2 regions of the Paenarthrobacter sp. NPDC057981 genome follow, and region 2 is predicted to be linked to the other one. Evidence: predicted binding sites of a transcription regulator. Region 2 holds the regulator's gene; the other holds the start of a gene.
The links. The regulator LexA, encoded in region 2, represses DNA repair genes until DNA is damaged. The targets are predictions, from matches to a motif close to TCGAACANNTGTTCGA.
Positions count from the first base shown of each region.

Region 1 (11,975 bases), on a different contig from region 2:
CGCACGTGAACAGCTGATCATCGACGCCCGCCAATGGGCCGCCCAGGACCCGGACCCAACGACGACGGCGGCCCTCCTGGAGCTTGCCGACCTCACCGCAGCCGGTGATGCGGGAGCGGCCCAGGAACTGGGCGACAGCTTCAACGGCACCCTCCAGTTCGGCACTGCGGGCCTTCGCGCCGCCCTCGGTCCCGGGCCCAACCGCATGAACCGCGTGGTGGTCCGCCGGGCAGCAGCAGGACTGGCGGCCTTCCTCACCGAAGCAGTAACCGCGGCTGCACCGGGAACGCGGCCACGCGCCGTCGTCGGCTTTGACGCCCGCTACAACTCTGACATTTTCGCGGAAGAGACCGCGGCGATCTTCACTGCCGCGGGCATCGAAACCTTCCTCATGCCTGCAGCCCTTCCGACGCCGTTGCTCGCCTACGCGGTCAGGAGCCTGGAGTGCGACGGCGGCGTGATGGTCACTGCCAGCCACAACCCGCCGCAGGACAACGGGTACAAGGCCTACTTGGGGCGGCATGCGGTGGCCGGGAGTGGCCGGGGGGCGCAGATCGTGGCGCCCTACGATGCCGAAATCGCAGCCAGGATCGAGGCCGTCGGGGCGTTGGAGTCCATCGAACTGGCTGATTCCGGCTGGACGGTGCTGCCGGAGTCCATTGCCTCGGACTACGAAACGTCCATGGCCAAGCTGGTGGATCGCGAACACTTCCCCGCGCGGGACTTGAAGATTGTTCTGACGCCCATGCACGGCGTGGGCGGCGGAACGGCCGTGTCCGTTCTGAACGCCGCAGGATTCACTGATGTCACGCTGGTGGCCGCACAAGCTGAGCCGGACCCGGACTTCCCCACCGTTGCTTTCCCGAATCCGGAAGAACCCGGCGCACTGGACCTGGCACTCGCAGCCGCCGAGGAAGCCGGCGCGGACATCGTGTTGGCCAATGATCCCGACGCCGATCGCGCTGCGGTTGCTGCCCTGGATCCCGCGACGGGTACATGGCGCATGCTGCGCGGCGACGAGGTTGGTGCGTTGCTCGGAGCCCATATCGTGGCCCGGCTGGCCGCTGCTTCCCCGGACGATGCGCACACCGGTGTTTTCGCCAACTCCATCGTGTCCTCACGCCTGCTCTCCCGGATCGCGGCCTCGGCGGGCTTCGCCCATCAGGAGACGCTCACGGGCTTCAAGTGGATTTCCCGCGTCCCAGGCCTCACTTACGGCTACGAGGAAGCCTTGGGTTACTGCGTGGCGCCGGAGCTGGTCCGTGACAAGGACGGCATTTCGGCGGCCGTACTGATCGCCGAGATGGCGGCAGCTGCCAAAGCCGAGGGCAAGACGGTCTTCGACACCCTGGATGATCTGTATCTGGTGCATGGCCTGCACGCGAGCGACCAGTTGAGCATCCGCGTGGCCGACCTGGGCCTTCTCGATGCCATGATGAACCGATTGCGGGTCAACCCGCCTGAAGCGTTTGGAGGTTCCGCCGTCGAAGTGTCCACGGATCTGGCGGAAGGAAGCGACGCCTTGCCTCCCACGGATGGGCTGCTCTATCTCACGCGTGACCAGAGCCGCGTTATCATCCGGCCCAGCGGCACCGAACCCAAGCTCAAGTGCTACTTGGAAGTGATCCGTCCGGTGGAATCGGCAGCCGAACTCCCGGAAGCACGCCAAGCGGCGCGGACCGCCCTGGATGATGTGCTCAGCGACGTCCGCGAAGCGCTCGGGCAGTAGCTTTCACACCGATTCCTGAAGCCCAACCTCAACGACGCCGTCCACAAGGCGGGTAGCGAAGACCTCGAGGCTGAGTTCGGCATTGCTGAAGCATTCACCTGTCCCAAGGTCGTAGACCTCTTTGTGGAGCGGTGAAGCGATGGTGGGCCGGCTGCCTCGGGAGCCGATGATTCCGCGCGCCATGACGTTGGCGAGAGTGGCCGGGTCCTGCTGGGCGACGGCAAATATCTCTGAGGGTCCTGTTCGAAAGATTGCGACCTGGCGCCCTTGAATCAACGCAGCTTCACCCCAGGCGGGCTCGAGTTCGTCCATAGGGCAAACGCGGTGCCAGGTGATGCCTCCGGTCAGGCCTTTGGCACTGTCCAAAGTCCCGGCGCGGTCCAGAATTACGGTCATTTCAGCCCCTCTCACTGTGTCCGGGAGTGCCGTATTCCACTGCCGCATCTGCCGGACCCGGCCACGCTTGTGGCCACTCCTCCACGCTAAAACCGGGGTGTTTCGTCCGGGGTGCGCCTTTGTGTCCGATTGGTAAAAGACACCTCACACCTGCTGAAACGCGTTCGTGATGCAGAAGTTAAGACCACGAAACAAATGGGAAACTGAAGCGAAACTGCCCCTTCCTAGGCTGGGACCACACGTTGCGGAGATCCGTCTGCACCATTTGCGAAAGGCCCACCAGTGACCGGACACACTTCAAGCACAGGGACTCCACGCCGCGTCGTCATCGTCGGCGGCGGCCCCGCCGCCCACCGCTTCACCGATGCCATGGTCAATCGCGGCCTTGAAGGCTGGCAGCTTACGGTGCTGACCGAGGAGGCGCACCTCCCCTACGACCGTGTGGCGCTGAGCAAGGCCCTCACGGAAACCGGCGTTGACCTCACTCTGGGCGATGCCGCAATGTGGGACCACCCGGCCGTGGAGCTGAAGACCGGCGAGCGCGCGGTGAAGATTGATCCCGTTGCCAAGAACGTCACCACCGCCGCGGGCAGCGTGTACACCTACGACCAATTGGTGGTTGCGACGGGCTCTGATGCTGCCCGCCTTCCCATTCCCGGCGCCGAGCACACCCATGTGTACCGGACCCTCGAGGACGTCTGGTCCATCAACAAGGCAATCGCGGAGTTGACCGCGAAGCTTGGCCGAAAGGTCAAAGCGGTCACCATCGGCGGTGGCCTGCTGGGCCTCGAGTCTGCTGCCGGTACTGAGCAACTCGGCGCAACTCCCGTGGTCATCAACGGCTCCCCGTGGTTGATGAACACCCAGTTGGATGAAGGTGCGGGCCAGGCGCTGGGCCGTTTGATTGCGGCCAAGGGCTTCGAAGTGCACGGCGGCGTCTTCCCCTCCGAGGTACTGACGGACGACGACGGCCAGGTCACCGGTGTTCTCATGGCGGACGGCCGTACCATCCCCGCTGACCTGGTGATTGTGGCCATCGGTGTCAGGCCCCGCGACGATCTTTTCCGTGCAGCCGAGGGTGAAGAGCAGTTGTTCGGCCTGGGCCAGCGTGGCGGTGTGGTCATCAACGACTTCTGCGCCACCGAGGTTGAAGGCATCTGGGCCATCGGCGAGGTGGCCAACTTCGGTGGGATGTGCCTGGGCCTGGTGGCCCCGGCCAACACCATGGCGGAAATTGTTGCCGACCGGCTGCATGGTGGCGAAGCGACATTCCCCGGCTTCGACACGGCCACCAAGCTCAAGCTCTCCGGAGTCGACGTTGCCAGCTTCGGCGACGCCTTTGCCCGCACCGAGCACTCTTTGGAAATTGTCTACGCCGACCCCGCCCGTGGCGTGTACCAAAAGATCGTGACAACCGATGATGCCAAAACCCTCCTGGGCGGCATCTTCGTGGGCGACGCATCTCCCTATATGAGCCTGCGCCCCCTGCTGGGCCGTGAATTGTCCGCAGAACCGGGAGCGTACCTCAGCGCGGCGGGTGGCGGGGAGGCCCCGGAGACAGAACTGCCGGACGACGCGATCCTGTGCTCCTGCAACAACGTGGCTGCCGGTACCATCCGCGACACCATCAACGGCTGCGGTGCCTGCGAAGGCAACGCCCCGGTCCAGGAGCTCGGAGAGCTCAAGGGGTGCACCCGCGCCGGAACCCAGTGCGGTTCCTGCGTTCCCATGCTGAAGAAGCTCCTGGAAGGCGAACTCACCAAGTCCGGGATCGAGGTCTCCAAGGCCCTCTGCGAGCACATCAGCCTCTCCCGCCAGGAACTCTTCGACGCCATCCGGGTCCTGGAGCTCACGTCCTTCGAGGACATCATGGCCAAGTACGGCACGGGCGCGGGCTGCGATATCTGCAAGCCGACCATTGCCTCGATCCTGGCCAGCCAGCACTCCGCGTACGTCCTGGACGCCGGGCGTGGTTCCCTGCAGGACACCAACGACCGCGCCCTGGCCAACATGCAGAAGGACGGAACCTACTCGGTGGTCCCCCGCATCGCCGGCGGTGAGATCACGCCCAGGGGGCTCGGCGTCATCGCGGCAGTGGCGGAGAAGTACAACCTCTACACCAAGATCACCGGTGGCCAGCGCATCGATATGTTTGGTGCCAGGCTCGAGCAGCTGCCGGACATCTGGAAGGAACTGGTGGACGCGGGCTTCGAGTCCGGCCAGGCCTACGGGAAGAGCCTGCGCACAGTGAAGTCCTGCGTCGGATCCACGTGGTGCCGCTTCGGCGTGCAGGATTCCGTGGCCATGGCCATCGCACTGGAACTGCGCTACCGGGGCCTCCGCAGTCCCCACAAACTCAAGATGGGTGTTTCCGGTTGCGCCCGCGAGTGCGCCGAAGCCAGGGGAAAGGACGTCGGCGTGATCGCGACGGCCGATGGCTGGAACCTCTACGTAGGAGGCAACGGCGGTGCCACTCCGGCGCACGCCAAGTTGCTCGCCAAGGACCTCGACGACGAAACGCTGCTGAAGTACATCGACCGCTATCTGATGTACTACATCCGCACCGCCGACCGCCTCCAGCGCACCGCCCGCTGGCAGGAAGAGCTCGACGGCGACATCAAGCACGTCGAGGATGTGGTGGTTCACGATTCCCTGGGTATTGCCGCCGAACTTGAAGCCGCGATGGCCAAGCACATCGACACCTACCAGGACGAGTGGGCAGAGACTCTGAAGGACCCGGAGCGGCTCCGCCGTTTCCGTTCCTTCGTCAACGCCCCCGACCAGAAGGACGAGTCCATTGCCTTCGTTCCGGAGCGCGGCCAGATCCGCCCCGCCACGAATGAAGAAAAGGGCGGCGTGCTCATCGCCTCCACCATCCCGGTCCGCAGCGAATAACGAGGGGTCCCCATGCAGCTCACCATTGATCTCACCGGCCGCGACGTGTTGGTCACGGGTTCGGACAAGAACGCCCGCCAGGCTGTCCGCCGCTATCAGCGTGCCGGCGCCACCGTCCACCGCCTGAGCACTCCGGACGCAGTGCCGTCCAGCGGCCAGCTCCCGGGACACCCGTTTCTGGTAGCCCTTGTGGACGACGGCGACGACCGCTGGGCCGCGCTGGTGGACCGCTGCCGCGCCGCGGGCATCCCGGTGGCGTTTGAGCCAGCACCTGGTGCCGCCGGACACGTGACCCTGGTGGGTGGAGGACCGGGCGCACTGGATTTGTTGACAGTAGGTGCGGTGGACGCATTGCGGGATGCCGACGTCGTGTTCTACGACCGTTTGGCCCCCTGCCAGGAACTGGCGGACCTGACCTCCGCGGAGCTGGTGGATGTTGGAAAGCAGCCGGGCCTGCACAAGGTGACTCAGCGTGACATCGAGAAGCTGATGGTGGAAGCGGCACTGCTCGGTAAAAACGTCGTCAGGCTCAAGGGCGGCGACCCGTATGTGTTTGGACGTGGCGGCGAGGAGGTTGCTGCGTGCGTAGCAGCCGGCGTTCCTGTCCGGGTTGTTTCGGGTGTCACCAGCGCCATCTCCGTACCTGCCGCCGCTGGGATTCCGGTGACGCACCGCGACGTGAGCCACATGTTCACGGTGGTTTCCGGCCACGCCCCCCTGACGGAGAAGGAACACACCCACCTCGCCGGGCTGGGCGGCACCATCGTGGTCCTCATGGGCATAGGCACCCTGCCGCAGCTGGCCGCCGGCCTGCGCAGGGCGGGGATGACATCCGACATGCCCATGGCCGTTGTGGAACGTGGCTACCGTCCCGGCCAGCGCACTACCATCGCCGACCTCGGTAGTATCGAAACAGCAGCGACCGGTTGCAGCAACCCTGCCGTCCTTGTCATCGGTGAGGTGGTCAGGGTGGCCGAAGCCAACCGGAATCACGCCGAAGCATCCGCTGAACTGAGCCGACTCGCGGCTTCGCTCCTTGAAGCCTGAAGGTAAATACACATGACTGTTGCACGTGCCATCGAAGTCCTGGACCCCAATGCCGCTCCGGACGCCGCGGAGGCCGCAGAAGCACCCCTGGATGGATTCCGCATCGGCGTCACCTCGCACCGCCGCTCCCGTGACCTCATTGAGGCCCTTGAGCGGCGGGGTGCGAGCGTCCTGCACGCCCCCGCCCTGAAGATCGCCCCCGTCCAGGAGGACATGATCCTCATAGAGGACACCCGCACCATCATCGAGGCCAAGCCGGATATCTGCATCGCCACCACCGCCTACGGAATGCGGCGTTGGTGCGAGGCCGCCGATTCCTTTGGCATCGGGGAGCAACTCCTGGAAACCCTGTCCTCCTGCCGCATGTTCGTCAGGGGACCCAAAGCCCGCGGTGCCGTGCGCGCGGCGGGTTTGGCCGACGTCGGTATCAGCAGTGACGAGACCACGGCCACCCTGGTGGACATGCTCCTGGTGGAGGGTGTGCGTGGCAAGACCGTGGCAGTGCAGTTGCACGGGTACACCGACGTTCGCCAACTGGAGCGGCTCCGCATGTCCGGAGCGACTGTCTTGACCGTGACGCCCTACCGCTGGGTCAAGCCTGACGGAGAGGACAAGTTGCCGCGCCTGATCGAGGCCGTCGTCAATGGCAATCTCGACGTCCTGACCTTCACCAGTGCCCCGGCCGTGGACGCCATGTGGAGCACCGCGCACGAAATGGGCCTGTACCGACAACTCATCGAGGCGCTCAAGGGTCCCGTGACTGTTGCGGCCGTGGGGCCTGTCACGGCACAGCCGCTGGTCGACGCCGGTCTCACTCCCCTCATCCCCGACCGGTACCGCATGGGTGCGCTCATCCGCCTCGTCACCGAGCACCTGTCCCTGAACCATGTGCGACGCTTGGAAACCAAGACAGCCACGATCGAGCTGCGCGGGCGGTGCCTTCGGATCAACGGCGAAGTGGTGGAACTGGCACCGGCTCCCCTCCTGCTGCTGCGGGCGCTCCTCGGGGCAGGCGGAGCGGTCTTGTCGCGTGAAGCGTTGTCGGATCTTTTGGATCTGCGCGGCTCCGTGCATGCCCTGGACATGACGGTCAGCCGGCTGCGGTCCTCGCTCCCTGACGGAAAGCTCGTGGAAACCGTGGTGAAGCGCGGATACCGGCTGCGCGCCTAGGACTCCAGCCACGCTACGCCGCCTTTACCAAGGGAAGTTCGTTCCAGTTGGTGGTGTAGCGCGGGCTGAGCATGTCCCGCTTCATGGACCAGTCCGGACCACCCTTGATGCCTGCATGTCCGAGGCCAATGGAGCCGCGGCCATAGCGTTTGCTGACTTCCTCCAGCAAGCTCCCAATGCCACGTTCCTCGTGCCGGTTCTCGAAGATCTCCAGGGGTTTCTGGTTGCCCGTGGGGCGGAGGTCGGTGACCATGATGCCGGCTTTGGCGTACTTGGTTCCCTCCTGCATCTTCGGCACCAAGGCGTGGGCGGCTTTCGTCAGCAGGACAGGGTCCGACGTCGGCATGGGGAGTGAGACGTTGACGGTCGGAAACGATCTGTCGTTCGGGTTGTAGACCGATGTTGCCGCGAACGCTGTCAAGAGCTTGGCCTGGAGGTCGTGTTTGGCCAATCGGGCGCTTGCCATCTGACCGTAGACACTCAGCACCTGCCGCAGCTGGGCCGTCGTCGTTATAGGCGTGGAGAAGGAGCGCGAGAAGATCAACTGGTCCCGCCCGATCCGTTCCTCTTCCATGGGGATGCACGGGGTACCCTGCAGCTCCAGGACCGTGCGCATCATGACAATGGAAAACTTGTCACGCAACGCAACGGGCTCGGCGCGGACCAGGTCCAGGATCGAGTAGATTCCCATGGCATTCAGGCGCTTGGTGAGCCTGGTGGCGATGCCCCAGATCTCGATGACCGAAAGCCGTGCCATGAGCGACTCACGCTCCGCTTCCGGGACCGAATCCCAGCGGCACACCCCGCTGAAGGCAGGATTGTGTTTGGCCCACTTGTTGGCGAGCTTGGCAAGCGTTTTGGTGCGGGCGATTCCGACGCAGACCGGAACCCCGACATTTCTGCGGCACGCCTCTTTGATGGAGCGCCCCAGGTGCAAGAGTTCCTCCGGCCGGCCTTTAACGCCCAGGAACGCCTCATCGATGGAATACACCTCCTGCCAGGCCGAGTAGCGCCGCAACAACTCCATGACCCGTGAGCTGATGTCCCCGTAGAGCTCGTAATTGCTGGACAGGGCAATGAGTCCCCATTCCTTTGCCCGCGGAGCCAGCTTGAACCAAGGATCCCCCAGACCGATGCCAAGCCGCTTTGCCTCGGGCGATCTGGTAACCGCGCAGCCATCGTTGTTGGACAGGACGATCAGGGGTTTGCCTTCCAAGGCAGGGTTGAAGGCCCGTTCCGCCGAGGCATAGAAGCAGTTGATGTCCACGTGGGCGATCTCCTGCATCTGGCGCATAAGGGCTGGCCTGGACATGCTCCTCCTTGGTTCGGCACTACCATGCGCGCCCATCGAAACACGGAGGGACACGCCAACCATTCGAAGATATATTCGAATAGTTCAACTGTACCTCCGCACTCCGACAATAAAACTGCCCTGCCACCGCGAGGGCTTGCTTAACATATTGATGAGTGTAAATATTTACCTGTGTCTATGTCCTTGGAATTGACCCCGGTCCAGACCGTTGCCTGCTGCTCGCCGCTGGCGCGCGAGCCATTGTCGGAGAAAGAAGCCGACGGCGTTGCGCCGTTGTTGAAGGCATTGGCGGATCCCGTCCGGTTGCGGCTGATGTCTTTGGTTGCCTCTCATGAGGGCGGGGAAGCGTGCGTCTGCGACCTGAACGATGCCTTCGAGTTATCTCAGCCGACCATCAGCCACCACTTGAAGGTGCTGCACGACGTTGGTTTGCTCGACCGGGAAAAGCGCGGAGTCTGGGTCTACTACAAGGCCCGCACCGAAGCCCTGCAGAACCTGGCAGCCTTGATCGGCGGACAGGCGCAGTGAACCCCTTGCTCCTGCGCCGGGCGGCTGCGGAATTCCTCGGCACCTGCCTCTTGGTCGCTGCGGTGGTTGGCTCCGGAGTGATGGCCTCCCGGCTGTCACCGAACGACGTCGGGCTGCAACTGCTGCAGAACAGCCTCGCCACTGGCGCGGCTTTGGTCGCGTTGATCGTTGCCCTGCAGCCGGTCTCAGCCTCCTTTAACCCGGTGGTCACCCTGGTTGAACGGGTCCTTCGAATAATCGACACCCGGACTGCCGCCCTTTTGGTTGCGGCTCAGGTGGTGGGTGGATTGGCCGGCTCCGTCGTGGCGAACCTGATGTTCGATCTGGCTCCGGTCACGTTGTCCACCCGCGAACGCACCGGTCCTGGTCTTTGGCTGGCAGAGGTCATAGCTACGGCAGGGCTGCTGGTCATCGTGTTTGGAACCATCCGTTCCGGACGCCCCGACCGGGTGGCTATCGCCGTCGGGGGTTACATCGCCGCCGCGTATTGGTTCACGTCCTCCACAAGCTTCGCCAACCCCGCGGTCACGATCGCCCGAACCATCACAGACACCTTCGCGGGGATCACTCCCGCCTCCGCACCGGGTTTCATCGCTGCCCAACTGGTCGGCGGTGCCCTCGGGCTTTTCCTCGTCCGGCTCCTCTATCCCCAAACCACTGATGTTTCCGCAGCTGATGCCGCGGCTGATCGAAAGGTGCTCTCATGAGCGTCAAACCCTCTGTCCTTTTCGTCTGCGTCCACAACGCCGGACGGTCCCAAATGGCCGCTGCATTCCTGACCACCCTGGGAAGGGGCGCGATCGAGGTACGCTCAGCTGGATCCCAACCCGCCGATCAGGTCAACCCAGCAGCGGTTGAGGCCATGGCCGAGATCGGGATCGACATGTCCGCCGAAATCCCCAAGATTCTCACCACCGAGGCCGTCAAGGATTCCGACGTCGTGATCACCATGGGCTGCGGGGACGAATGCCCTTACTTCCCGGGTAAACGCTACGAAGACTGGGTCCTGGAAGACCCCGCAGGCAAAGGCGTCGACTCCGTCCGACCCATCCGTGACGAGATCAAAACCCGGGTCGAGGCCCTGATTGCCTCCCTCACGCCGGCAGAAGCCCAGCAATGACCGGGCACGATTCCCTGCCCGTCGCGGTGATCGGGGCCGGACCGGTCGGCCTGGCCGCGGCCGCACACCTGCTTGAACGCGGACTCGAACCTCTTGTGATCGAGGCCGGGCCCACCGTTGGCTCCGCCATCAAAAGTTGGGGCCATGTTCGAGTCTTCTCCACCTGGAAATATAACCTCGACTCTGCTGCCGTCCGCCTGCTCCAGCGAACGGGCTGGAAAGCACCCCGCCCGACCGCACTGCCCTACGGCCAGGAAATCCTCACCCAATATCTTGAACCTTTGGCCGCAACCCACGAACTCAGGCAGAGGATCCGCACCGGATCCAAGGTCGTTGCCGTGACCCGGCAGGGGATGGATAAAGGCCGCAGCCAAGGCCGCGACCAGACACCCTTCGTCCTGCAGGTTCAGGACGACGACGGCCAGACCACCGAGGTTCTGGCGCGGGCCGTCATCGATGCCTCCGGAACGTGGAACACCCCCGCACCGCTTGGCTGCAACGGCCTCCCGGTACCAGGGGAATCCGAGGCGCGGGCCGCCGGTACCATCACCGGAGCTCTACCCGATGTCGCCCAGGATGGTTTCGCCGGCCACCGGACTCTCGTCATCGGGTCCGGGCACTCGGCCGCGAACATGGTCCTGGACCTCGCTCGCCTTGCTCGCACCAATCCCGGCACCAAAGTCGTCTGGGCCATCCGCGCCGCTACCCCGGCCAGGGCTTACGGCGGCGGCAACGTCGATGAACTCCCCGCGCGCGGCCAGCTCGGCACCCGCCTGCGCACCGCCGTCGAGTCTGGCGCCGTCCAGCTCCTGACCGACTTCCGCACCCAAAGCGTCGAAACCGCCGACACTGGCGTGATTGTCCACGCAACTGACGGCCGGACGGTGGAGGTGGACCGGGTCATCCCGGCCACCGGCTTCCGCCCGGACCTGGGCATCCTTGCCGAACTGCGGCTGGACCTGGACCCGGCAGTAGACGCCCCCAAAGCGCTGGGACCATTGATTGACCCGGACTTCCATAGCTGCGGCACCGTCCCAGCGCATGGCGCGCGGATCCTGGCCCACCCCGAGAAGGACTTTTACCTGGCAGGAATGAAGTCCTACGGCCGGGCACCGACCTTCCTCATGGCCACCGGCTACGAACAAGTCCGCTCCATTGCGGCCGCCCTCGCCGGAGACACAGCAGCAGCCGACGCGCTGGAACTGGAACTGCCCGAAACAGGGGTCTGCTCCACCAGCCTTCCCGCAGATGCGGCTATCGCCGCTGACGCGTGCTGTGGATCCCCGCAACCTGTCCCGGTCACGATTGGCTTCGCCACCGGGCTGGTCCACGGCCGCAGCGGGGAACCAGCCGCACCATGACCGGTACCAACCACCTGCTGATCCGCCAGATGGAGCACGCCGACTGGCCGGCGGTCGAGGCGATCTGGGCCGCGGGCATCGCTACAGGCCATTCCACCTTCGAACCCTCACCGCCTGGCTGGGAAGACTTCGACGCTACCCGCCACCCCCAGCTGCGCCTCGTTGCCGAACACCGCGGCTTCATCGTGGGCTGGGTCGCCGCGTCACCGATGTCCTCAAGGACGGTCTACCGCGGCGTCGTCGAACACTCCATCTACATCGCCCAGGAAGCCCGCGGCCGAGGCTACGGGGCCCAACTCCTCGACGCCTTCATCCGCAGGACCGAAGAGGAAGGGATATGGACCATCCAATCCACCATCTTCCCCGAGAACTCCGCCTCGATAGCCCTGCATCAACGATACGGTTTCACAGTCGTGG
Region 1 is NZ_JBHVQI010000038.1:1,791-13,765, forward strand. It holds gene ACFVSI_RS21155 (phospho-sugar mutase) at 1-1,729, shown strand, start outside; gene nirD (nitrite reductase small subunit NirD) at 1,733-2,125, opposite strand; gene nirB (nitrite reductase large subunit NirB) at 2,408-5,020, shown strand; gene cobA (uroporphyrinogen-III C-methyltransferase) at 5,033-6,067, shown strand; gene ACFVSI_RS21175 (uroporphyrinogen-III synthase) at 6,080-7,237, shown strand; gene ACFVSI_RS21180 (Y-family DNA polymerase) at 7,251-8,549, opposite strand; gene ACFVSI_RS21185 (metalloregulator ArsR/SmtB family transcription factor) at 8,727-9,077, shown strand; gene ACFVSI_RS21190 (aquaporin) at 9,074-9,784, shown strand; gene ACFVSI_RS21195 (arsenate reductase ArsC) at 9,781-10,197, shown strand; gene ACFVSI_RS21200 (FAD-dependent oxidoreductase) at 10,194-11,558, shown strand; gene ACFVSI_RS21205 (GNAT family N-acetyltransferase) at 11,555-11,975, shown strand, end outside.
Region 1: ACFVSI_RS21180 (Y-family DNA polymerase) is a predicted target of LexA. The motif match lies at 8,613-8,628, and genes of this name have one in related genera.

Region 2 (11,975 bases):
GGGATCGGACTCAACGGCGGCGCGGAGTGCTCGCGCGAACGCCTTGAACTGGGCCTCGACAATGTGGTGCGGATCGCGGCCGGCGAGAACGTTCATGTGAAGGCAAATTCCCGCGTGCAAGGTGATCGCTTCGAAAACGTGCCGGGTCAACGAACCCGTGAAATGCCCCCCGATGAGGTGGTACTCCTGCCCGGCGGGTTCACCGCCGTGCACCAAGTAAGGACGACCGGAAACATCCACGACGGCGTGCGCCAGGGCCTCGTCCAGCGGGACGGTGGCTTCGCCGAAACGACGGATGCCGGCCTTATTGCCCAAAGCCGTACGCAGGACCTCTCCGAAAGTAATGGCGACGTCTTCGACGGTGTGGTGGGCATCGATGTGGGTGTCGCCGGTAGCCTTGACGGTCATGTCGATCAACGAGTGCTTGCACAGGGCGGTCAGCATGTGGTCGTAGAAGGGCACTGAGGTGCTGATGTCCGAAATGCCGGAGCCATCCAGGTTGATCTCCACCAGAACGGAGGACTCACTGGTGGCGCGCTCCATGCGGGCAGTGCGGGCAGCGGACGGCGTAGCGCCGGTTTCGCTCATTTGGGGACGTCCTTCTACAGGGAGGATGGGTTGGTCTATTGACAAGTTTAGGCGCGCTGGGAAACCGCGCCGTCCAAGAGGGCTTCCAGTGCCTCCAGGAAAGCTGTAGTTTCCGGCTCGGTTCCGGCCGTGACGCGCAGGTGCCCCGGGATGCCGACGTCGCGGATCAGCACGCCGGCATCGAGCAGGCCTTGCCAGATTGTGTGGGGATCCTCCAGTCCGCCGAAGAACACGTAGTTGGAGTCCGACGCCGCGGGCTTGAGACCCATGCGCAGAAGTTCCGTGACGATGCGGTCCCGCTGGACCTTGATGTCTTCGACGTCGGCCATGAGGGCCTCTCGGTGCGTCAACGCCGCGAGGGCGGTGGCCTGGGTGATGGCTGAGAGGTGGTACGGCAGGCGCACCAGCCTGATGGCATCGGTGACCTCCGGGGCCGCAGCCATGTAGCCAAGCCGTGCTCCAGCCAAGGCAAACGCCTTGCTCATGGTGCGGGAGACGATCAACCGCTCGCGCCCGGGCAGGAGGGTCAGGGCACTCGGAGTGTTGTCGTGGGCGAACTCGTGGTAAGCCTCGTCCACGATTACGATGGCCTGGCTTGCTTCGCCTGCTTCGTACACGGCCTCAACCACGTCCAGGCCCAGACCCGTACCGGTTGGATTATTCGGCGAGCACAGGAAGACGATGTTGGCTTTGGTCTCACGGACCTGTTCCGCTGCCGATTGGGCATCGAGCCCGTAGTCGTCGGCACGAACGCCACGGATGTACTCGGTGTCCGTTCCGCTGGCCAGCAAGGGGTACATGGAGTACGTCGGAGGGAAACCAAGCGCTTTGCGCCCCGGACCGCCGAACGCCTGGAGAATCTGTTGCAGGACTTCATTGGAGCCATTGGCGGCCCAGATATTGTCGGCAGAGAGGCCGTGGCCAAGGTACTCAGCCAGGGCTACCCGAAGGTCGGTAAATTCACGGTCCGGATAGCGGTTCAAGCCTGTGGCGGCTGCTGCAACTGCCTCTGTTATGGCCGCCTGCACATCGGCAGGGACGCCATGGGTGTTCTCGTTGACGTTGAGCAATACGGGGACATCAAGCTGCGGTGCGCCGTAGGGGCTCAATCCACGCAGGTTGGTCCGGAGGGGAAGTCGGTCAAGTCGCTCAAGCTGCTCACTCACTACAACAGTTTAAGGGGCCACCGCGACTGCTGAGTAACTGTGACGTCCAGGGCAGGAAACAGGCCCGTGGCGCCTGCCGTCAGTGGGCAGGCACGAACAACTGCTGCCCAGGAAGAATGCGGCCACCGCGGAGGTCATTCAACTGGATGATTTCGGCAATGACCTCACGCGGGTCCCGCTCCGGCGCCGCAGCACCTGCGATACCCCACAGGGACTGGCCAGGTTGGACGGTGACGGACACCGCAACCGGCGGCTGCAACTGCGACTGGGAGTCGGAGGCCTTGGCGGGGGAAGTGACAACTCCGGCCAAACTCAGGAGGGCAGCCACCAGGAGCATAGCCGGGATGCCGAAGAAGACCATGCGGCCGCGGCGGGTGAGGCGAAGGCGCGCGGGAGCCTGCGTGGTGCGGAAATCAGCGAACGAAGTTATTGCGGACATGAGCTGAGCCCTTCTGAGCTATTGCGCTGCTCCGGGGCCTCCGGAGGAGCGCTGCCAATTCATTGTGTTCCTCCCGGCGGCACCGGATGTTCGAACGAATTGTTCGAACATCCACTGCCAACGCGAGGTTTTTAGAACACATATTCGAACCTTGCTATGACATTTTTAGCACTTATCAACGAACGGTGTCGAGACTCGCTAGAACAAATGTTTGATAAACGCCCGTGCCTGCCCTACGTTTGAGTGAAGAAACAGCACTGTTTCAGTGGAACAGGAGGGTCTGACATTTTTTCCAGGCCCTGCATCCCCGGCTCTCCTGGGGGCGGAAGGAAAGGCATTGGCGAACATGGCAGCGAAAGCCACAGGCGGCGGGGCACCCCTGCGAAGCCAACAGCCTCAAAAGACTCCGAAGAGCCTGACAGTTCGTCAGAAGAAAATCCTGGAGACCATCCAGCGCTCCGTCAATGACAACGGCTATCCGCCCAGCATGCGGGAAATCGGCGACACCGTAGGACTGGCCAGTCTGTCCAGCGTCACGCACCAGCTGTCCCAGCTGGAAAAACTCGGCTACCTCCGCAGGGATCCCAAGCGGCCCCGGGCCATGGAAGTGCTGATGCCTCTGACCCTTGACGGCGGTCCGATCCCGGGCGTCGAAGCCCCCGCAACGCTGCGGAGCGCGGGCGGCATGGCCGTCACCGAGCTGGCAAGCGCCAGCGACACCGCCATGGTTCCCTTGGTGGGCCGCATTGCGGCAGGTGGTCCGATCCTCGCCGACCAGACCGTGGAGGACGTGCTCCCGCTGCCCAGGCAACTTGTCGGACATGGTGAGCTTTTCATGCTCAAGGTCGCCGGCGACTCCATGATCGATGCCGCCATCTGCGACGGCGACTGGGTGGTTGTCCGCCGTCAGAACGACGCCATCAACGGCGACATCGTGGCGGCGCTGCTCGATGATGAAGCCACCGTGAAAACGTTCCGTCAGCGGGATGGCCACACCTGGCTGCTGCCCCAAAACACCCAGTACGAACCCATCCTCGGCGACCAGGCCACCATCATGGGCAAGGTTGTTTCCGTACTCCGCTCGATCTAGCCTGTCAGGCCTTCCGCGCGGATCCCAGGCGCTCCAGGACTCCGCGTACCACCGAACGGTCCGTCGTGGCCCAGAAGGGCGGCAGAGCGGCCCGCAGGAACCCTCCATAGCGTTCTGTCGAGAGCCGTGAATCCAAGACGGCCACTACCCCCTTGTCCCCCGTTGAACGGATCAGGCGCCCCGCGCCCTGCGCCAGCCGGATGGCGGCGTGGGTAGCCGAAACTGCCATGAAGCCGTTGCCGCCGGACTGCGCCACCGCACGGGAGCGGGCCGTCATGAGCGGATCATCCGGTCGCGGGAACGGGATGCGGTCGATGACCACGAGACGGCACGACCCACCCGGCACATCCACACCCTGCCACAGGGACATGGTTCCGAACAGGCACGTATCCGGTTCATCGGCGAATTGCTTGACCAAGGCAGCCATGGTGGACTCGCCCTGGCAGAGAATGTCAACGTCCAAGCGGAGGCGCATGGCATCGGCCGCCTCTTCGGCTGCCCGCCGTGACGAGAAGAGGCACAGGGCTCCCCCGCCCGATGCCCGGATCAAGTCTTCCAATTCATCGAGGGCTTCAGGCGATGTACCCCGGCCGGGCTTAGGTAGGTGCTTTGCCACATACAGCACACCCTGTTTGGGGTAGTCGAAGGGCGAACCAACGTCGATCCCCGTCCAGCTCGGGGCGCCGTCGCCAATCAGGCCCAGCCCTCCCGCGGCCGGCTCGAAAGCGGAACCGATGGCCAGTGTCGCCGAAGTCAGCACCACCGTGTGTCCTGCGAACAATCCTTCGCGCAAGCGTCCGGCCACGCTCAGGGGCGCGATGTTGATGAGCGCCGGAGCAGTGTCATCTGGTTGTGAGTAGCCCTGCTGAGGGTCGAAGGTGCTGTTCCGGGAGAACCAGACGACTTCCCGGTTTTCCTTGGCGGCAAGCATCCGCTCACACAGCTCGAGGATGAGCATGAGCCGTGAGCGCGCCAGTTGGCGGCCGCCGTCGGCTGCGTTGGATGCATCAGTCTTCGAATCCGACAAAGCGGCGCGGGTGGCGTCCCGCAGCTGGTCGAGGCAGTCAAGCTGTTCATCATTCAGGCCACTGGGCAGCAGTCCGTTGGGAACCCCCGCAATGGCCATATCAAGGCGGTCCGAGGCAGCGTTGAGGGCATCGACCGTAATCGCGGTGTGTTTGCGTGCACTGGAGGCTGCCGCATGGACCATGGCCACGGACAACTGCCCGGTGACGGCCCCGGTCACGCGGTCCTGCAGTTCGTGGGCTTCGTCAACCACCACGACATCGTATTCGGGCAGGACGGCCAGTCCTTCGAAGGCACTGACGGCCAGCATCGCGTGGTTGGTGACGACGACGTCGGCCTCAGCGGCCCGTGCCCTGGCCAACTCGCTGAAGCACTCCTCCGCGAGAGGGCATTTCTGCGCTCCCAGGCACTCCATGGACGTTACGGATACCTGTCGCCAAGCCCGGTCCGTGACGCCGGGCATCAGTTCGTCGCGGTCTCCCGTGGCAGTCTTTTCAGCCCATTCACGGAGGCGGACCACTTCCTTGCCAAGCTGTGATTGCGGCCCTCCCATGGACGCCGCGAAGTGCGGAACACTGGTGTCCTCTCCCAGCGAGAACAGTTGCCCTTCCGATGGCTCTTCACTGGGAAAGCCGCCCTCGAGCTTCTGCAGGCACACGTAGTTGGCACGGCCCTTCACGAGCGCCACGTTGACCGGCCGCTCGAGTGCGGGGTTGATGGTCTCCAGCAACCGCGGCAGGTCCCTGCCGACAATCTGGGTCTGTAGAGCCAAGGTGGCGGTGGACACGAGCGTCGGTTTGTCGCTGTCCATGGAATGTGCGATCAACGGAATAAGGTAAGCCAAAGACTTACCTGTTCCCGTTCCCGCCTGGACCAGCAGATGCTCTCCGTTTTCGATGGCCCGGGTGACGTGCTTGGCCATCTCGTGCTGGCCGGCACGGCTTTGGCCGCCCATGCCGGCCACAGCCCGGTCCAACAATTCGAGGGTGGCCTTTTCCCCCACCGACTCGACGGCGTCCGCCGCCACCTTCTCAACCATTGCTGACGAATGACTCCAGCTCGGCCGCCAGTCCTTCACGGACCATGACCACGATGCGTGTGCCGTTTTCCTCGTGATCGATGCTGAGTATTTCCGAATCTGAACTGTGCAGCTTGCTGATCAGCTCGCCACGATCGTACGGAATCAGGAGCTCCAGCCGCACACCCGGGCGCGGAATGGACTGGCTGATCTCCTCCAGCAGTTCAGCGATTCCCTGGCCCGTGCGGGTGGAAACCACAGCGTGGCGGGGTTCCTTCTGCTTAAGCCGTTCCACCACGAAGGGGTCTGCCACATCCACCTTGTTCAGGACGATGATTTCGGGAACCTTGCGGGCATCCACCTCGGAAAAGACAGCCCGCACTGCGGCGATCTGCCCCTCGGGGTCCGGGTGCGAGGCGTCCACGACATGCAGAATGAGATCCGCGTCAGCCACTTCCTCCAGTGTCGACCGGAAGGCCTCGACCAGCTGGGTTGGCAGGGAACGCACGAAGCCCACGGTATCGGCCAAGGTGTAGCCGATGCCATCCGGGGTTTGCGCTTTACGGACGGTCGGATCCAACGTGGCGAACAGGGCATTCTCCACCAGGACACCGGCGTCCGTCAGACGGTTCAACAAGGACGACTTACCGGCGTTGGTGTACCCGGCGATCGCAACCGACGGAACCGCATTTCGACGGCGGTTGGCACGTTTGGTCTCGCGGGCCGGCTTCATCGCGGCGATTTCACGCCGCAGCTTGGCCATGCGGGTGCGGATTCGACGGCGGTCCAGTTCGATTTTCGTTTCACCGGGACCACGCGAACCCATGCCGGCACCGGCACCACCTACCTGGCCACCGGCCTGGCGGGACATGGATTCACCCCAACCACGCAGGCGTGGAAGCAGGTACTCCAACTGGGCGAGCTCCACCTGGGCCTTGCCTTCGCGGCTCTTGGCGTGCTGGGCGAAGATGTCCAGGATGAGCGTGGTCCGGTCGACGACCTTGACCTTGACAATGTCCTCCAGCCCGCGCCGCTGTGACGGGGCCAGTTCGGTGTCGACGACGACGGTATCGGCACCCGTGGCGGCGACGATGTCTTTGAGTTCCTGCGCTTTGCCGGAGCCGAGGAAAGTTCCAGGGTCCGGCTTCGTGCGGCGTTGAACCAAACCGTCGAGGACTTCCGAGCCTGCGGTTTCTGCCAGGGCCGCCAGTTCACGCAGGGAGTTCTCCGCGTCGGCCAACGTGCCTTCTGTCCAAAGGCCGGCCAGGACGACGCGCTCAAGGCGCAGCTGCCGGTATTCAACTTCGGTGACGTCTTCGAGTTCGGTGGACAATCCTGCGGTACGGCGCAGGGCGCGGCGTTCAGCGAGGTCTTCCTGGTCGCCGTCGAAAATGCTGTGCTCTTGGTCCAGGGTTGAAATGGCCTGCGCCTTGCCGAACACGCCGTTGGTGTCTTGGTCATCGGACGCCTGCGCGGGGACATCCTTGGAAAGAATCCGGTCGATGACGGCCTGGATTTGTTCAGGACTCATGTCCTGGGCGTCGGAATCGGATCCGGAGTGCTTCTGGGTGGTCATGGTCTCCTTAGACTGTTCGGCAATTCCAGAATAGTGCTGTTTGTTGCTGGATGGGGCGCTCTTCGCGCTGGGCTGACCGGCTTGGGCCAAAATGGTCTCCTGTGTGCTGGACGCCGATGGCTCACTGGGCTCTGGCGTCGGTGATCTGGTGGATCCGCGGGAAGGCCCCGGCGTGTCGGAAGTCCTGGTACTGCCCCACAGGATCTGCCGTCAAGCGATGTGATCCTGGAAACAGGGCGGGGAGCGATCTTCTGAGCGTCCGGCGCCACGGAGTCGTGGAGGCGGACTGTTGCCGTTGGGACCTGCCGGGCGGAAAGGCCGTGAGCCGGGCATTGAAGCCGAGCTGGGCCTGCATCGCGGGCGGTGCCGTCGAACGCCTGGAGCCCAGGCGCGGATTCGGCTGATTACTCAAAGATCAAGAACATGGATTAAATACTATCAGCCGTGTCAAACCAACCCTGGTCGCATGACAGTTTCCCAAGGCGCCGATAGCCAACTAATCTGGCAAATTATGGAGTCTGCACACTATTTCACCGCCCAACCGGCTGGACCGTTCACCCGCAAGCCGATCACGGTGGAGCTCGCCGGGGCTACGCGCCACCTGCAGACCTCCTCAGGAATCTTCAGCCCCGACGGCATCGACAAAGGTACGGCGATCCTCTTGTCCGAGGTCCCGCCCCCGTCGCCCCGTGGCAACCTTTTGGACATCGGCTGCGGTTGGGGCCCCATTGCCCTGACCCTCGGGCTGAAGGCACCGAATGCCCGCGTCTACGCCGTGGACGTCAACGAGCGCTGCGTGGTGCTGACCAACGAGAATGCGGCCGCCCTTGGCCTGGACAACGTGACGGCAAGCTTGCCGCATGAGGTGGACCCCGCCGTCGAGTTCGACACTATCTGGTCCAATCCCCCGATCCGCATCGGCAAGGACGAGCTGCACTCCCTGCTGCTCACCTGGCTGCCCCGCCTCGCTCCCGGCGGCAACGCGTGGCTCGTGGTTCAAAAGAACCTGGGTTCGGACTCCCTGCAGCGTTGGCTGGCAGCTGAACTGGACGAGTCGTTCACGGTTTCCCGTGAAAGCACCTCCAAGTCCTTCCGGATCCTTCGCGTCAGGAAAGCGTCCCGCTAGCCACAATGACGGCAGGCCCACTCAGCTCTACGTGCTCACGGCCAGCTGCGCCGGGGAAGAATTTCACACCAACGACGCCGCCAGGAACCTTTACATGCCAATCGTTGGGAGCCGTGCTGCCGGCCCAGTGACGGATCGCCACTGCCGCTGCACAGGCTCCGGTGCCGCAGGACTGGGTCTCCCCCACGCCGCGCTCGTGCACGCGCATAGTGATGGTTCCCACTCCGTCCTCCACCAGCGGTTCGGCGGGGACGACGAATTCAACATTCGTGCCATTGACCGGTTTGGGATCGACCACGGGGGCTTTGAACAGCTGTGTAGCCGAGAGCTCACTGAGTTCAGCCAAAGCAACGACCGTGTGCGGGTTGCCCATGCTGACCGAGAGGCCGGGCCGGGCCACTTCGAGGCCGTCGGCGCTGACCAAGGCATCCATCGCCTTGCTCGTTGCCTCGTCAGGGAAGATGAACTCCCAAGGACCCATGTCCACGGCGTACCCGTTGGCGGTTCGAACCACCTTCTTGACACCTCCACGGGTGCCGATCGTCAGGATCTCACCCGGGCCAAGGTCCACCAGGCCCTGTTCGCTGAGGAAATGGACAAATACACGCACGCCATTGCCGCACATCTCGGACAGGGAGCCGTCGCCGTTGCGGTAGTCCATGAACCACTCCGCTGCGGGATCCACGTCCAGCAGCGCCCGGCCTTCCGGGAGGAACCGCGAGGGGACTGCGCGGATCAAGCCGTCGCCGCCGATACCCGTGTGGCGGTTACACAATTGGGCTACCTGTTCTGCGGTGATCTCGTGGGCGTCTCCGGGATCAGCAATCAGGACGAAGTCATTGCCGGTCCCATGCCCCTTGGAAAACGCCAATCCGGCAAGGCTTGAGGTGGCATTGGTGGTCTCGGCAGCCGGGGGCTGGCGCGTGGGAACTGCGGCGTTTGCATCCATGGAATCAAGGCTACCTTCCACGTGTGTTCGGCCAGAAATTGCCAAGCTACCCGTGCGCGCCAACCACCGAGACTGCCTTGGAGACGAGGTCGGGGTCCCTCCAGTCAAGCCAGGAGATCCGCGGATCAGCGCGGAACCAGGTGAGCTGGCGGCGGGCAAACTGTCTGGTGGCGACGATGGTTTCCTCGACTGCCTCCGGTACGTCCATGTCGCCGTCCAAGACCCTGAGGAACTGGGCATAGCCCAAAGCCCGCGATGCTGTTTTCCCCTGACGCAACCCCTCGGCGTCGAGCCGCTGGACCTCTTCCCCGAGCCCGGCTTCCACCATCCGGTGGACGCGGTGGGCCAGCCGCTCCCTGAGTTCTTCGCGGTCCACGGACAAGCCGATCTGGACGGTGGGCTGATTGTACTCGCGCTGAGGCATGAAGGAGCTGAAGGGGCGGCCCGTCAGCTCGAAAACCTCCAGTGCACGGACCACCCTTCGGGCGTCGCCAAGACGTGCTGCGGACACGGGGTCCACATCTTCCAGCCGTGCCCTGAGCGGAGCCAGCCCCTCTGCTTCGCATTCCGCCTCGAGGCGCCGGCGCAACGCGGGATCCGTGCCCGGAAACTCCAGCGTGTCCAGTGCTGCACGCACATAGAGTCCGGATCCGCCCACAACAATGGCCCGCTTTCCCCGGGAGTGTGCGTCGTCTATGGCTGCGCGGCATTCGACTTGGAAGTCAGCCACGCTGGCTTCCTGAGTCACGTCGAGGGTGTCCAAGAGATGATGGGGAATGCCCTTGCGCTCCTCCATGCTGATCTTCGCGGTGCCGATGTCCATGCCCCTGTAGAACTGCAGGGCATCGGCGTTGATGACTTCTCCGTCGAGGGCGAGGGCAAGATTGACGCCAAGATCCGACTTGCCCGAACCCGTAGGGCCTACGACGGCGATGACCTGCTGGGCGTCCTTGAAGTGCCGGGTTTCCCGGGAATGCGACATGGATTCCAGGCTCGGTTATGCGCGGCGGGCAGGCAGCGCGGGCATGCCCAAGGACACGCCGGTCTTGGCGTTGGAAGTGCCCGGGGCGGGGACACCACAGGAGTCGGCCTGCGACCGGTCCCAGGCATCTCCGGCGCGGGAGCGCCGCAGGACGTAGTCGCTGCTGGTTGCGGGGTCGGCAACCAGGTGAAACGCTGCGGCCTCCGTGATGGTCACGGTGACAAAATCACCAGGACGCGGAGTCTCGGCACCGTCCGGAACGGAGAAGTGCACGAGCCTCTGGTCTTTCGATCGGCCGGAGAGACGGTGGGTCTCCCCGGCTTTCCTGCCAGCCTGGGCCGTCACCAGCACCTCGACCTGGCGTCCAAGCTGTGCCGCATTTTCTTCGGCAGCGATCCGGTCCTGCAAAGCTGTGAGCCGCTCGAAGCGCTCTTGGACCACCGCTTTGGGCAGTTGCTCCGGCAGTTCAGCTGCCGGTGTACCGGGACGCTTGGAGTACTGGAAGGTGAAGGCCGAGGAGAACCGGGATTTCTCCACGACGTCCAAGGTCGCCTGGAAGTCTTCCTCGGTTTCACCCGGGAAGCCCACTATGATGTCTGTTGTAATGGCGGCGTGCGGAATCCTTTCCCGCACCTTGTCGAGGATGCCCAGGAAGCGGCTGGAACGGTACGAACGACGCATGTCTTTGAGTACCTTGTCCGAACCCGATTGCAGGGGCATATGCAACTGCGGCATCACGTTGGGGGTGTCAGCCATCGCCTCAATGACGTCGTCCGTGAACGCCGCCGGATGAGGGCTGGTGAAACGAACCCGTTCAAGGCCTTCGATGTCGCCACAGGCGCGCAGCAGTTTGGAGAACGCCTGGCGATCGCCGAACTCGACCCCGTATGAGTTCACATTCTGACCGAGCAAGGTGACTTCAACTACCCCGTCGTCAACGAGGGCCTGGATTTCGGCGAGGATCTCGCCCGGGCGCCGGTCCTTTTCCTTGCCACGCAGGGAGGGCACAATGCAGAAAGTGCACGTGTTGTTACATCCGACCGAAATGGAAACCCACCCCGAATACACAGATTCGCGTTTGGTCGGGAGGGTGGACGGGAAGACGTCCAGGGATTCCAGAATCTCGAGCTGGGCCTCGTTGTTGTGCCGGGCGCGGTTGAGGAGCGCCGGGAGCGCTCCTACGTTGTGGGTGCCAAAGACAGCGTCAACCCACGGCGCCTTCCGGACGATGGTTTCGCGATCCTTTTGGGCCAAGCATCCCCCAACAGCGATCTGCATTCCTGGGTTGGCTTCTTTGACCTGCCGCAGTTGGCCCAGGTTCCCGTAGAGCTTGTTATCGGCATTCTCGCGCACGGCGCAGGTATTGAAGACCACGACGTCGGCGAGGTCGCCCTCGGCAGGCACGTAGCCGGCGTCCTCCAGCAATCCCGCCATGCGCTCCGAATCATGGACGTTCATCTGGCAGCCGAAGGTGCGGACCTGGTAGGTCCTGGGCTCAACGGAAGGGCTGGCGGGCGCTGTTGGGGAAGGAATGGTCAAACTCACTACTCAAGGGTACCGGCTTCGGCAAGCACCTCACCCACGATCCTGAACGCCAATGAGGGGGAGTAGCCCTTGCGCGCCAACATGGACGCCAGCCTGCGCGTGTGCTTGTCCCGCTCAGCCCGATCCGAAAGGTTCATGCCCGGGCGAAGCTTGCGCTCCACAAGATCGCGGGCAGTCGATTCTTCGTCCTGGTCACTGAGCTGCGAGAGCGCATCTTCTGCCGACTCGAGGCCGATGCCCTTGTCTGCCAATTCGCGACGAAGCGCACTCTTGGCGAGCTTCTTGCTCTGCGAGCGGCTTCGAACCCACATTCGGGCGAACTCAGCGTCATCAATCAGCTGAACCTCCTCAAAGCGGTCCAGCACTGCTTCCGCGACATCTTCGGGAACGTTGCGCTCGGCCAGTTTGCGGGACAGCTGCAGCCGGCTCCGTGGCGCCATCGTCAACTGCCGAAGGACGATGGCGCGCGC
Region 2 is NZ_JBHVQI010000013.1:46,310-58,284, forward strand. It holds gene hisB (imidazoleglycerol-phosphate dehydratase HisB) at 1-588, opposite strand, end outside; gene ACFVSI_RS13180 (histidinol-phosphate transaminase) at 636-1,754, opposite strand; gene ACFVSI_RS13185 (LysM peptidoglycan-binding domain-containing protein) at 1,834-2,193, opposite strand; gene lexA (transcriptional repressor LexA) at 2,540-3,283, shown strand; gene ACFVSI_RS13195 (ATP-dependent DNA helicase) at 3,288-5,348, opposite strand; gene hflX (GTPase HflX) at 5,341-6,903, opposite strand; gene ACFVSI_RS13205 (class I SAM-dependent methyltransferase) at 7,415-8,029, shown strand; gene dapF (diaminopimelate epimerase) at 8,010-8,978, opposite strand; gene miaA (tRNA (adenosine(37)-N6)-dimethylallyltransferase MiaA) at 9,025-9,960, opposite strand; gene miaB (tRNA (N6-isopentenyl adenosine(37)-C2)-methylthiotransferase MiaB) at 9,976-11,505, opposite strand; gene ACFVSI_RS13225 (regulatory protein RecX) at 11,505-11,975, opposite strand, start outside.